4 regions of the Maridesulfovibrio pacificus genome follow, and region 3 is predicted to be linked to each of the others. Evidence: predicted binding sites of a transcription regulator. Region 3 holds the regulator's gene; each other region holds the start of a gene.
The links. The regulator sigma-54, encoded in region 3, starts transcription at its own class of promoters, with help from an activator protein. The targets are predictions, from matches to a motif close to CTGGCACGGNNNNTGCTT.
Positions count from the first base shown of each region.

Region 1 (3,133 bases), on a different contig from region 3:
CGGTTCATCATGTCCATCCGCACGACTGCGATGATTTCCTTCATGCTATGCCTCCTCAACGGGAGCTGCTTCGTTTACGCCTGAGCTGATGGTGTAGACATCCTCGACATCGGTCACAAAGATCTTGCCGTCACCGAAAGCGCCTTTTGTTCCTGAGCGGGCCGCATCCATGATGGTGTTGATTACGAAGTCTTTGTCGCCAGCTTTGACTACGCTCATGAGCATGGTTTTGGGGATTTCGTCGTAGGTTACTTCGCCGATTTTGATGCCGCGCTGTTTACCGCGGCCTGCTACGGAATATTTGGTTACAGCGGGGTAGCCGTTGTCCATGAGTGCGGCCAGTACGTCATCCGCTTTTTCCGGTCTTACAATTGCTCTCACCATGATCATGATTTTTCTCCTTATCTGCTCTGCTATTTGTTGCGCTGCGCGCTTTTAAGAATGGATTGATATGTCTCCGGCGGCCCTCCGGGGCCAAAGAAACCTTTTGAAAAAAGTTTCTCTGGACTCTTCAAAAACTTTTATTTGGGCTTCGCCTCTGTTGACCCTCAATTGTGCGGGATCAGATGTTTTTGCAGGACCGGGAGGTTCGGGGAGTTTTCTAAGCTTCCATCAGGCCGTAATCGAGGAGCAGCTGTTCCAGTTCTTCGATTTCAAGAGGGGTCGGCACGACGAACATTTCGTTTTTGTCGATTGCATCGGCGAGACCCATGTAAGCTGATGCCTGCGGTACGCTGTCGTCCCATTCGATAACGGTTTTACGGTTGATTTCCGCACGCTGTACGTCGTTGTCACGGGGTACGAAGTAGATCATCTGGGTGCCGAGCTTTTTAGCCAGTTCTTCGATCATCTCTTTTTCGTTATCAACGTTACGGGAGTTGCAGATCAGGCCGCCGAGACGAACTCCGCCGGACTCGGCGTATTTCATAATACCTTTGCAAATGTTGTTGGCTGCATACATGGCCATCATTTCACCGGAACATACGATGTAGATCTCTTCTGCTTTACCGTCGCGGATGGGCATTGCGAATCCACCGCAGACAACGTCACCGAGTACATCGTAGAAAGCGTAATCAAGGCCTTCGGATTCTTCGTATGCACCGAGATTTTCCAGCATGTTGATGGAAGTGATGATACCGCGTCCTGCACAACCGACACCCGGTTCAGGGCCACCGGATTCAACACACCATGATTCACCGAATCCGGGTTTGCGGATATCCTCAAGTTCAACGTCTTCACCTTCTTCACGAAGGGTATCGAGTACTGATTTCTGAGCCAGTCCGCCGAGCAGCAGACGGGTGGAGTCCGCTTTAGGGTCACATCCAACAACCATGACCTTGCGGCCCATAGTTGCCAGTCCGGCTACGGTGTTCTGGGTGGTGGTGGATTTTCCGATGCCGCCTTTTCCGTAGATTGCTACTTTTCTCATTTTCTCCTCCATGTGGTTTGGATTGATTTTCGTTGTTGCTGTCTCTCGTAAGGCAAGTGGTGTGCCAAAGATGTTTTTGCGTCTTAAGGTGTTGTAATAATGTGCTAAAGTTTGAAGGATGAAGAAATGTAAAGACATACGAAAAATGTAGATTGCAACGAAAGTTCTGCACAAAATTGTAGGAAACTACATTTTTGCAGGTTGTGTGTAGGGTGTGAAAGGTAGGGTGATGTTATATAAATTAAGGTAGATAGGACGGTGTAATGTTTTGGCATCAATAATGCTTGATGGATTCTGTAAATTTTAATTCATTTGGAGCACTATTATGTTGATCGATACCACCCTGCGTGAAGGCGCACAGTTGTTCGGGGCTTATTTCAATCTGGAAACCCGTAAGCGTATCGCATCTTCCCTCATTTCCATGGGAGTTGATGAGATAGAGCTGGGCTGGGTCGGACAAGATGATCTTGCTCTTTTCGCAGGATATGCCCGTACCTTAGGAGGAGATACAGCTCTCAGTGTCTGGTCGCCCTGTCGGGAGAAAGACATTAAGATTGCAGCGGAGTTGGGATTAACGCGCATCAATATCGGAGTTCCGGTTTCGGATCTGCATATTGAAAAACGTCTGGACTCTGATCGTCAGGCTATCCTGCGTAAGCTGGCTGCTGCTGTGCGGACTGCCAAGGATTGCGGATTTGAATATGTTTCCGTGGGTCTTGAGGATATTTCACGTGCGGATGGCGATTTTGCCCTTTCCATGGCTCTGCATGCAGAGATTTGCGGAGCATCAAGGGTTCGTCTGGCGGATTCCCTTGGGCAACTGACTCCTCTTGCCATGGAAAAGCTGGTCAGAAAATTCAGGGAGAAGCTGCATATTGATATTGCCGTGCATTGCCATGATGATTTCGGCATGGCTACAGCCAACTCATTTACCGCCCTTGAAGCCGGAGCTGATTACGCGGACTGTTCCGTCTTAGGTATCGGAGAACGCTCCGGTATCGCAGCAACCGAGGAATTGGTGGCTCGTTTAGCACTGCGCGAAGGCAATACCCGCTATTTGACCTCGGTGTTAAAAGAAGCCTGTATGATTGTCGGGGTTGCAGCCAAGGTTGCCATTCCGCGTACCAAGGCTGTTGTCGGCACTGATATTTTTGCCTGTGAATCCGGTCTGCACACCCACGCACTCAGCAAATCACCGGAGCTTTTCGAACCGTACGATCCCGATTCTGTGGGCACGGCCCGTAAGTTGGCAGTGGGTGGTAAAAGCGGACGGGCTGCTGTCCGTAATGCTCTTGATGAATACGGCATCGATTGCGGAACAGATTCTCTTTCCACTCTTACCGAGGCCGTGCGCCAGCTCTCCCTGCGGCTTGAACGGCCCCTGACCCGCAGTGAATTTATCAAGCTCAATGATGAGGAGGTTTACTCATGAACACCATTTGCCGCATCTATTCAACTGAAGCCGGTGAACTGTTAGCCCAGCACTCCACTGACGACCTCCGCCGCAAGACTTTGCAGCCTGTATCAATGTATTCCAACGGCAAGGTGAAATCACTGCCTTTAGAAGATCGTACCCCACTATTTACTCCTGTGGGCATCATTGAGGCGGAGATGGTCACCTTTTACAAGTCTGGAAAAATAAAACGGGTTTTTCCGCTCAATGGTAAGCTCTCCGGCTATTGGACGCAGGAAGATGAAGGAAAT
Region 1 covers NZ_JBLZNE010000003.1:106,490-109,622, forward strand. Annotated here, with positions in the region: gene ACNI23_RS19770 (P-II family nitrogen regulator) at 1-44, opposite strand, end outside; gene ACNI23_RS19775 (P-II family nitrogen regulator) at 46-393, opposite strand; gene nifH (nitrogenase iron protein) at 602-1,429, opposite strand; gene ACNI23_RS19785 (LeuA family protein) at 1,755-2,861, shown strand; gene ACNI23_RS19790 (hypothetical protein) at 2,858-3,133, shown strand, end outside.
Region 1: nifH (nitrogenase iron protein) is a predicted target of sigma-54. The motif match lies at 1,480-1,497, and genes of this name have one in related genera.

Region 2 (3,133 bases), on a different contig from region 3:
CAATATTCTGGAAGCAAATGACAGAATTGCCGATGAACTGAACAAATTTTTCAAAGAAAAAAATATTCTCTGCCTCAACCTGATGAGCTCACCCGGGTCCGGTAAAACCAGTCTGCTGGAAAAGACCCTCGCTGACCTCAAAGGTGAATTCAAGATGGCCGTCATCGAAGGTGACCTCCAGACAGACAACGACGCACGCCGTGTTGCCGCAACCGGAGCACAGGCCGTTCAGATCAATACTGAAGGCGGATGCCACCTTAACTCCAGCCAGGTAAAGGAAGCACTTTCCCTGATCGACCTTGAAGGACTCGATATTCTTTTCGTGGAAAACGTGGGCAACCTCGTATGCCCCGCTGAATTCAATGTTGGTGAAGATCACAAGATCACCCTGCTGACCGTAACTGAGGGCGATGACAAACCTGAAAAGTATCCCCTTATGTTCCATATTTCTTCTGTCATGATCCTTAACAAAATCGACCTCCTGCCCTACGTGGATTTCGATCTTGAAAAGGCCAAACAGCATGCACGTAAACTGAACGCAGACATCGCCCTTTTCCCTCTGTCCTGCCGCACACGGGAAGGACTGGAAGCATGGTACGAATGGCTCCGCAAAGCCCGCGCTGAAAAAGCATAATTTTTGTCTCCGACGGCTGTGGAAGCGAAACTTTTAAAGAAGTTTTGCTTCCACAGACCCCATCCCTTCAAAACCTTTTATAAGGCTTCGCCCTTTTGATGGATGTTTCATGAAATTCCCTAGCAACCTGCCGTGCTCCGCAGTTCTTGACTCTTTAGCAGACGGGGTGTTTACGGTAGACCGGGACTGGAACATAACATTCTTTAACGAAGCTGCCAGCCGAATCACCGGAGTCCATCCCGAAGAAGCGGTTGGCTCAAAATGCTGGGACGTTTTCCACTCCAGCCTTTGCGACGGTGACTGCGCCCTGCGCACCTGCATGAACGATTGCGGACGCATCTCCAACAAATCCATATTTTTCATCCACGCTGACGGACGCAAGGTTCCGGTTTCCATCAGCGCCGCACCACTTGTTGACGGCGATGGAAAACTCATAGGCGGCGTGGAAAGCTTCCGTGACCTGACTGATATTCAGATGATCCGCCGTGAGGTGGAAGATTCATGGCGCTTTGAAGACATCATCGGTAAAAGCGCACAGCTTGGAAAAGTATTTTCCATCCTGCCCCAAGTCAGTAAAAGTGAAGCCACTGTTCTCCTGCTTGGAGAATCCGGCACGGGTAAAGAACTTTTCGCCCGGGCCATTCATAACCTCAGTGAACGTAAAGATGGCCCTTTTGTAGCTGTAAACTGCGGCGCCCTGCCTGATAATCTGCTGGAATCAGAACTTTTCGGTTACAAGGCCGGAGCCTTTACCGATGCCCGCAAAGACAAGGCCGGACGCTTCGAACTGGCTGCAGGTGGCACAATTTTCCTTGATGAAATCGGGGACATGCCTGCCAAATTACAGGTCAAACTGCTTCGCGTATTACAGGAAAAAACTTTTGAGCCGCTTGGGGCGGTGCAGAGCGTGAAAACCAACGTCCGGGTTGTAGCCGCCACCAATAAAAATCTGTCAGAACTGGTGGAACAGGGTGCATTCCGACAGGACCTCTACTACCGCCTGAATGTAGTGACCCTCAACCTTCCTCCGCTCAAGGCGCGGGTCGAGGACATCCCTCTCCTGATCAACCACTTTGTAAACAGGCTCAATGCCCTGCAAGGCAAAGATATCGACGGTATTTCCGAAGACACACTGCACATCCTCATGCGCCATCCCTTCCCCGGCAATGTGCGGGAACTGGAAAACATCCTCGAGTTCGCTTTTATTCTCTGCCCTTCGGGCTTTATTCAGGTCGAACACCTGCCGGAATATCTCCAGCCGAAATCAAAAGAAACAGCCTCACACGAAGACATGCCGCTGACCATGGATGAAATCAAATGCATGGCTGTGCGTCGTGCTCTTGAGCGCAACAACGGCAAGAAAATGGCCACCTGCCGCGAACTGGGTATTTCCAAAGACACCCTTCGCCGCACCATCGCGCGCTGCGATGACATGGACGCATAATTAGCCCGCATATCTACCTTTTCGGCTAATTTTGATCTAAAACCCCCTCTCTCCATCTCTTCCAAATTCTAATAAATATCCGATTTAATTCTTTTTTATCCTCATGGCACAAACTATGCCTTATAGCCTTCCATGAGAGGAAACGAAGGACGCAATACCAACTCAACGCTGCTTTGTTTAGCCTGCTACGAAGACAGGCTGGCCTCCGTATTTGACAATGCCCCGGACCTGAAATTGTTCCGGGTGGATGACAATAAAATTTGTCCCGCAGGCTACCTATCCCTTCCCTCAAAAGACCCAAAGGACAGGACATCCGCCATTACAGCCTGCGGGGCAACGTTTTTAATATGCGGTGCAATCTGCGGTTGCACTATGAATGAACTGGAACAGGCCGGAGTTAGAGTTGTACCGTGGATTACGGGAATGACCGAGCAAGTGCTCTCCGCCTATCAAAAGGACTGTCTGGAAGACCATGTCATGCCCGGATGCAGGGGCAGAGGCAGGTGCGGACAGGGAAACAGGGGCTTCAGGGCCAGAAAGGGTGTGCAGGATACAATGCACCCCTGCGAACCGACCCTGGACTCAGTGCACAGGAGTAAATAATATGAAAATCGCCATCAGCTGTCAGGGCAATGATCTCAACGGAGATATCGACCCTCGTTTCGGTCGCGCAAAAGGCTTTCTGGTCTGCGATACCGATACCGATACTCAGGAATACATCGACAACACCCAGAACCTGAATGCGGCTCAGGGTGCAGGAATCCAGTCTGCCCAGAACGTAGCCGCCACCGGCGCAACTGCGGTAATCACCGGACACGTAGGCCCTAAGGCCTTTACCGCACTAGATAAAGGCTCCATCGAAGTCTACCTCGTAGGCGGAGGGACTGTTGCAGAAGCCCTGTCTTCCTTTAAAGACGGCAAGCTCGAAGCTGCTGCGGATGCGGACAAACCGGGCCACTGGTAAAATTTCCTTTATCGCGTTCAGTCATGCCTTTTCTCCTCTCCCTTGCTCTGCGGGCATGACTGAACCTTTCAACCATTGACAAGTCAGGTTC
Region 2 covers NZ_JBLZNE010000002.1:15,415-18,547, reverse strand. Annotated here, with positions in the region: gene hypB (hydrogenase nickel incorporation protein HypB) at 1-634, shown strand, start outside; gene ACNI23_RS17460 (sigma-54 interaction domain-containing protein) at 744-2,078, shown strand; gene ACNI23_RS17455 (NifB/NifX family molybdenum-iron cluster-binding protein) at 2,211-2,681, shown strand; gene ACNI23_RS17450 (NifB/NifX family molybdenum-iron cluster-binding protein) at 2,683-3,042, shown strand.
Region 2: ACNI23_RS17455 (NifB/NifX family molybdenum-iron cluster-binding protein) is a predicted target of sigma-54. The motif match lies at 2,182-2,199, and genes of this name have one in related genera.

Region 3 (3,133 bases):
CTTTCCGTGCGTAAGAATCTTGAGATAATTATTGAGCATACGGGCCTTTCCGGTAAGGATGTGCCGAAAAGGGCGGACGAGCTGTTGGATCAGCTTGGCATTCTCCGTCTTGCCGACCAGAAGGCAATGTACCTTTCAGGTGGTGAACGTCGCAGGCTTGAGATCGCCCGCGCCATGATTAATAACCCCAAGTTTATTCTGCTTGATGAACCGTTTGCGGGTATTGACCCAATCGCGGTAATTGATATTCAGGATATTATTTCCACGCTTAAGGATATGGGGCTTGGGATTTTAATTTCCGACCATAACGTTCGCGAGACTCTTTCTATCTGTGATCGTGCTTACCTTGTTTATGAGGGCAGAGTGATTTTGAATGGTTCACCTGAGAACATCGTGAAAAACACCAAGGCCCGCAGACTTTATCTGGGTGATAGTTTCAGTCTTTAGCTTTGCGTGCTGAGAATTGATTTTTTACAAGCCGGAACTCTAATGAGTTTCGGCTTTTTTTTGGTAAAGTTTGATGAATTTTGTCTTTGTCGATTTACAGTCGGGCAGAACATTGGTACACTTTTTTCATATGCATTTCTATTTTATAAAAAATCCTTAAATTTCAGACAAATCAGAGGTCTTTGTTGCATCTTGCAATGGGATGTGGCATAGTTGAATCAAGCTCGGATTAAAAGAATGAAAAAAAAGTTTAGTCCAGTATATAGTGTAACAATAAATCTGAATCTGAAAATACACGAATCAATTTACAAGGTGGCCTGAATATATGGGGTTGGAACTTAGACAACAATTAAAGCTTACTCAACAGCTGGTAATGACTCCTCAGCTGCAGCAGGCGATCAAGTTGTTGCAGCTTTCCCGATTGGAGTTGGTGGATACCGTCCACCAGGAACTCATGGAGAATCCTATCCTTGAAGAAGCTGAAGCTCAGGAGCGTACAGACTCTCCCGATGCGGATGCAGGCACCGCTACTGCCGAAGAAGCACAAATTTCCAAGGAAGCCGAGTGGGAGAACTATCTCGGTGAATTTTCCAGTACATCAAAGCAGTCCTCTTCCCGCGAGTCGGAATCATATGAAGAAGGAACTTCTTTTGAAGCACGCCTGACCAAGTCGGCATCCCTTGATGGCCATCTGCATTGGCAGATGACTCTTTCCGATTTTACTGAGAAGGATATTGCCATAGGTGAATGTCTTATTGGTAATTTAAGTTCGGGAGGTTTTTTGCGGATAGACTTGGAAGAAGTCTGTGAAACATGCTATGCTGAAATCGAAGATGTAGAAAAGGTATTGCATCGCATTCAGCGATTCGATCCGGTAGGCGTGGCGGCAAGGACTCCGCAGGAATGTCTGCTTATCCAGCTGGAAGCATTGAAGCTTGACGATGATCCAATTCTGGTTTCGCTGGTCCGGGATCATTTGGATGATCTTGAAAAGAAGCGCTACAAGCCTCTGGCAAGAAAGTTCAAGCTCAGTATGGAGGATTTAAAGAGTTATCTGGACTTGATGCAGACACTTGATCCGCTGCCCGGAGCAAGTTTTTCAAGTGGAGACTCTTTCTATGTCAGCCCTGATGCTTATGTTTATGAATATGACGGTGATTTTGTCATAGTTCTGAACGAAGACGGTCTTCCGAAATTGCAAATGAATGCATTTTATGTGGAGACTCTTGAATCAACCAAGGGAGATGACAAGGAATATTTTCAGGACAAGATGCGTTCCGCTCAATGGCTGATGAAGAGCCTGTATCAGCGGCAACGTACCTTATATAAGGTTCTTGAATCCATAGTGAGATTCCAGCGAGAGTTTTTCGCCCACGGTGTCACCAAGTTAAAACCGCTTATTCTTAAGGAGGTTGCGGAAGACATCGAGATGCATGAATCCACTGTGAGCCGAATCACTACTAATAAGTATGTTTCTACTCCGCATGGGATTTATGAACTTAAATTTTTCTTTAATAGTGCGCTCGGTCTGGATGACGGTTCTCAGGTCGGTTCCGAGTCCGTCAAGGCGACGATCAAGAAATTGATCGGTGAAGAAGACGGAAAGAAACCCCTCAGCGATGAAAAGATAGCTGAGATTCTCAAAGAGAAACTGGAAGTCAACATAGCCAGAAGGACCGTAGCCAAGTATAGGACTGCAATGGGGATTCTCTCCTCTTCCAAGAGGAAAAAAGTATTCTAATGTAGTCCGGAGAAATCAACGCATATTCACCCTTTACTAAGGAGGCTCTTTATGAACGTAGCATTTACTTTTAAGAACTTCGACGCATCCGAACATCTTAAGGAATATGCAAACAGCCGTTTCTCCAAGTTGGTAAAGTACGTAAGCAATCCTGACAACACTGATATGCAGGTGAATCTGTCAGTAGATAAGTTCAGGCATGTTGCGGAAGTTGTTTTCAGCTCTGATCATCTTCATGTTTCAGCTTACGAAGTGTCCGAGGACATGTATTCCACCGTGGATATGGTTCTGGACAAGCTTGAAGCCCAGCTTCGCCGCGCAAACGAAAAGATGAGAAGCCATAGGCGTAAGGAGTCAGCTCCTGCCCGAATGGATATTCTCAGCTATGGAGAGGAAGAGTATAGGGAACCTGTGATTGTGGAGTCTGACTCCTTTGTTCCCAAGCCTATGAGTGTCGATGAAGCCGCAGAGCAGCTTCAGACTCTCGACCACGAATTCCTCGTATTCCGCAACGCGGATAATGAAGCCATAAACGTAATTTATCGCCGCAATAATGGCGACTTCGGTTTAATTGACCCAGGATACTAACTGATGAATATAACTGATAATCTGGCAAAGGACCTTGTAATTCATGAACTGCAGGCCTCTGATAAGAGTGAAGTTCTGAAAGAAATGGTTTCCACCCTAAAGGACGCAGGTCTGGAAGTGGATGTGGAAAATGCCCTTAAGGTCCTTAATGATCGCGAAAAACTTGGAACAACCGGAATCGGGGATGGCATAGCCATCCCCCACGGTAAACTGGAATGTCTTGAAGAGATTGTCGTGGTGGTCGGCCGATCCAGCGAGGGAGTCGACTTCGAATCTCTGGACATGCAGCCATGTAAGATATTCTTTATGGTACTGGCCCCCGAACAGGGGGCCGGTGCTCATTTGAAGGTTTTGGCA
Region 3 covers NZ_JBLZNE010000001.1:1,474,348-1,477,480, reverse strand. Annotated here, with positions in the region: gene lptB (LPS export ABC transporter ATP-binding protein) at 1-447, shown strand, start outside; gene rpoN (RNA polymerase factor sigma-54) at 773-2,188, shown strand; gene hpf (ribosome hibernation-promoting factor, HPF/YfiA family) at 2,240-2,776, shown strand; gene ACNI23_RS06875 (PTS sugar transporter subunit IIA) at 2,780-3,133, shown strand, end outside.

Region 4 (3,133 bases), 2.3 Mb from region 3:
GAAAGTTCCGTCCTTCTCGGCAAAACTGGCTCCGGGCAGGACAACATCAGCCAGCGCGGCTGTTTCGGTAAGGAAAAGGTCCTGAACAACAAGAAAATCAACGTGACGCAGGCAATGTTCCACATGATTGATATCCGGGTCGCTGCGCATAGGGTTTTCGCCGAAGACAAAGAGTCCCTTAAGGCGATCTTCTTCAACAGCATGCAACATCTTGGGAATGGTCAGCCCCGGTTCAGCAGGAAGCTTTACTCCCCAGCCGGATTCAAATGTCCCCCGCACCGCATCATCAGTAACCGGACGATATCCGGTCAGTACGTTAGGCAGGGCTCCCATATCACATGAACCCTGTACGTTGTTCTGACCACGCAACGGGTTCACACCAGTCTTAGGCCGCCCGATATTTCCGCTGACCAGTGCAAGGTTGGAAACAGCAAGAACATTATTGGTTCCGGTAGTGTGCTGGGTCACGCCCATTGTGTAGTAGAAGGCAGCATTGGCTGACTTTCCGATAAGCCGCGCGGCTTTGCGTATATCAGACGCAGGAACTTCAGCGATGGCAGCAACACTTTCAGGATCGAAAGCCTGCAATCCTTCCCGGAAAGCTGCAAAATCTTCGGTAGCTGCAGCAACGGCTTCAACGTCAGCGAGCCCTTCATCCAGAATGACCTTGGCAATGGAAGAAAGCAGCGCAGTATCTGTGCCCGGACGCAATCTGAGCCAGACATCGGCCTGACGTGCAAGGTCGATCTCGCGGGGATCAATGACAATCAATCCGGCGCCGTTGCGTTTGGCCTCCATCATGCCGATACCGATGATGGGATGGCATTCGGTAGTATTGGTCCCGATGGCGCAAACACAATCTCCCCTTCCCATGTCCCAGAGCTCGCGGATGGAGTTGGTCATGGAACCGCTTCCTAATGATGTAGCCAGACCGGCTACAGTGGGAGCGTGTCAGAGCCGTGCGCAATGGTCGACATTGTTGCTGCCGAACCCTGTGCGAAAAATTTTCTGGAAAAGGTAGTTCTCTTCATTGGTACAGCGGGCACTGCTGAAACCGCCCACAGCCTGCGGACCATGCTCAGAAACAATGGAGCTTAAGCGGCTTGCCACAAGACCCAACGCCTCATCCCATGAAGCAGGAACCAGCTCGCCGTTCTTGCGTATCAGCGGAGTAGTCAGCCGGTCGCTATGATGAACAAAATCGAATCCGAAGCGTCCCTTCGAGCACAATGCGCCCTGATTGACTGATGGTTCCGGTCCGGGAGAAACACTGACAATGCGCCCCTCCTCTACTTCCAAAGAAAGAGAGCAGCCGGCACCGCAGTAAGGACATGTTGTAGTTGTACGTTGCATGCGGCCCATTTAGCATAAGACATGCCATAAACCAATCACAGGACAATAAACCATAACATACTGAAAAAATAGCTTTTACATGCTAAAACAAAGAAACTCTCGCGAAAAATGCTATTTTTGCACACTTAAATTGCATGCAATCATGCAAAAATTGCATGCAATTCATACTTTGGGAATCCCCGGTTAATCTGGCTGGACCAATAGAAACATGTTTGCCAAGACAGTAATTGAAGGTATAAACGGGCTATCTTTTTATCTATAGAAGCCAATATTAATAAGGATCAGAATGCCTACTCATACCAATGGATGCGAGAAAATATTCACTGACTTTGAAAAACATTTCTCGAGCTACTTAAACCAACTTCCCGCCATCATTTGGCGAATTGATATTGTAGAAAATGAAATCTCTTTTCTTAATTCCTACATAATACCAACCGACAATCAAAAAGTAAGATCCGTCCTCCAAAACCCGCAACTCGCCCGCGATATGATCCTGAGCGAAGACTGGGAAAAATTCCAGAACAGCCTGCAGCAGGTAAGGAACCGCATACCGACCAGTTGCGTTTTCCGTATGCGCCTGAACAAAAACTCGACCAGATGGTTCAGGCTCGGGGCCATTCCCGATCCCCTGCATCAGACTTGCTCCGTCGGTATGCTGATGGATATTTCCGGGCAGGTTGATGAAATCCTGACCACGGAAGGCAGGCCGAATCTCGCTACCAAAATTGATCTTATTGATGATCCGGTCTTGTTCGTTCGTTTTTCCGATCGATCCGTATGTGCTGCAAACAATGCCGCCGGAGCTCTGCTGAAATATGAACGGCAGGAACTGCTCTCCATGAACTTTCAGGATCTCTTCCGCCACAACACAGATACAGACCTGCATAAATTATATGAAGGTCTTATCTTTTCAGACCGCTGGAATGGCAAACTATCTGTTACGGACAGCATGGGTAAAAATCACGAATGCTCAATCCGCATCCAGAGTATTTCGCGTAACGGCGAGAACCTTCTCTGGATCACTATGGATCACCGTAATGACTGTCAGGCATGCAAAGGCATCCCGGTCCGGGGCAACGAAACCGTTCCTTCAGGGGCAGCAGTCAAGGAAATGAATAAATGCAGCAGCATTGAATGTTTGCTGGAAACCATACTGCAAGCGCTGCCCTTCGGATCCCCGACGGATGCGATCATGCTTTCCCGTATATTCATTGACCAAAACAAGGTCGAAGTTACTGCTGCAGGAGAGCCTTTTGCCGGATTGGATGAAAACCGCACCCATCCCTACGAAGGTTCAATTGCCGAAAACATCGTCCGCTTCAACCTTAAGAATCATGTGGTGATGGAAACATCCAAAAGCATCAAACCTATCGACTGGGCCTTATTCATTCCCCACGGAATACGTTCATATTATGCCCAGCCTTTCTACGAAAACGAGACCCTGACCAATGTGCTGATATTCTGCTCAACAAAAACGCACAGCTATGACCCTGATGCAGCTCCCCCGCTTCACGAACTTCACGATAAGTTCATTGAAACCTTAGGCCACTGCATCAATAAATAGCTGCATATCTGGTCCAACCAGACAGCCAAAATCTACCACACAGCGCGATGAGATTGTTTCTCATCGCGCTTTTTTTATTTCTAAAACAAAACCACTGCACCCACAACAAAAACACAATATTTTAAGTACTTATACAGCAAAAGATCGAGCCTAGCATATTTGGCTTTCACATCTGGTTGGACCAGTTTAAGTGCTTATTTTCACAAAGCACCTTGT
Region 4 covers NZ_JBLZNE010000001.1:3,725,390-3,728,522, reverse strand. Annotated here, with positions in the region: gene fdhF (formate dehydrogenase subunit alpha) at 1-1,362, opposite strand, end outside; gene ACNI23_RS17275 (diguanylate cyclase) at 1,640-2,917, shown strand.
Region 4: fdhF (formate dehydrogenase subunit alpha) is a predicted target of sigma-54. The motif match lies at 1,364-1,381, and genes of this name have one in related genera.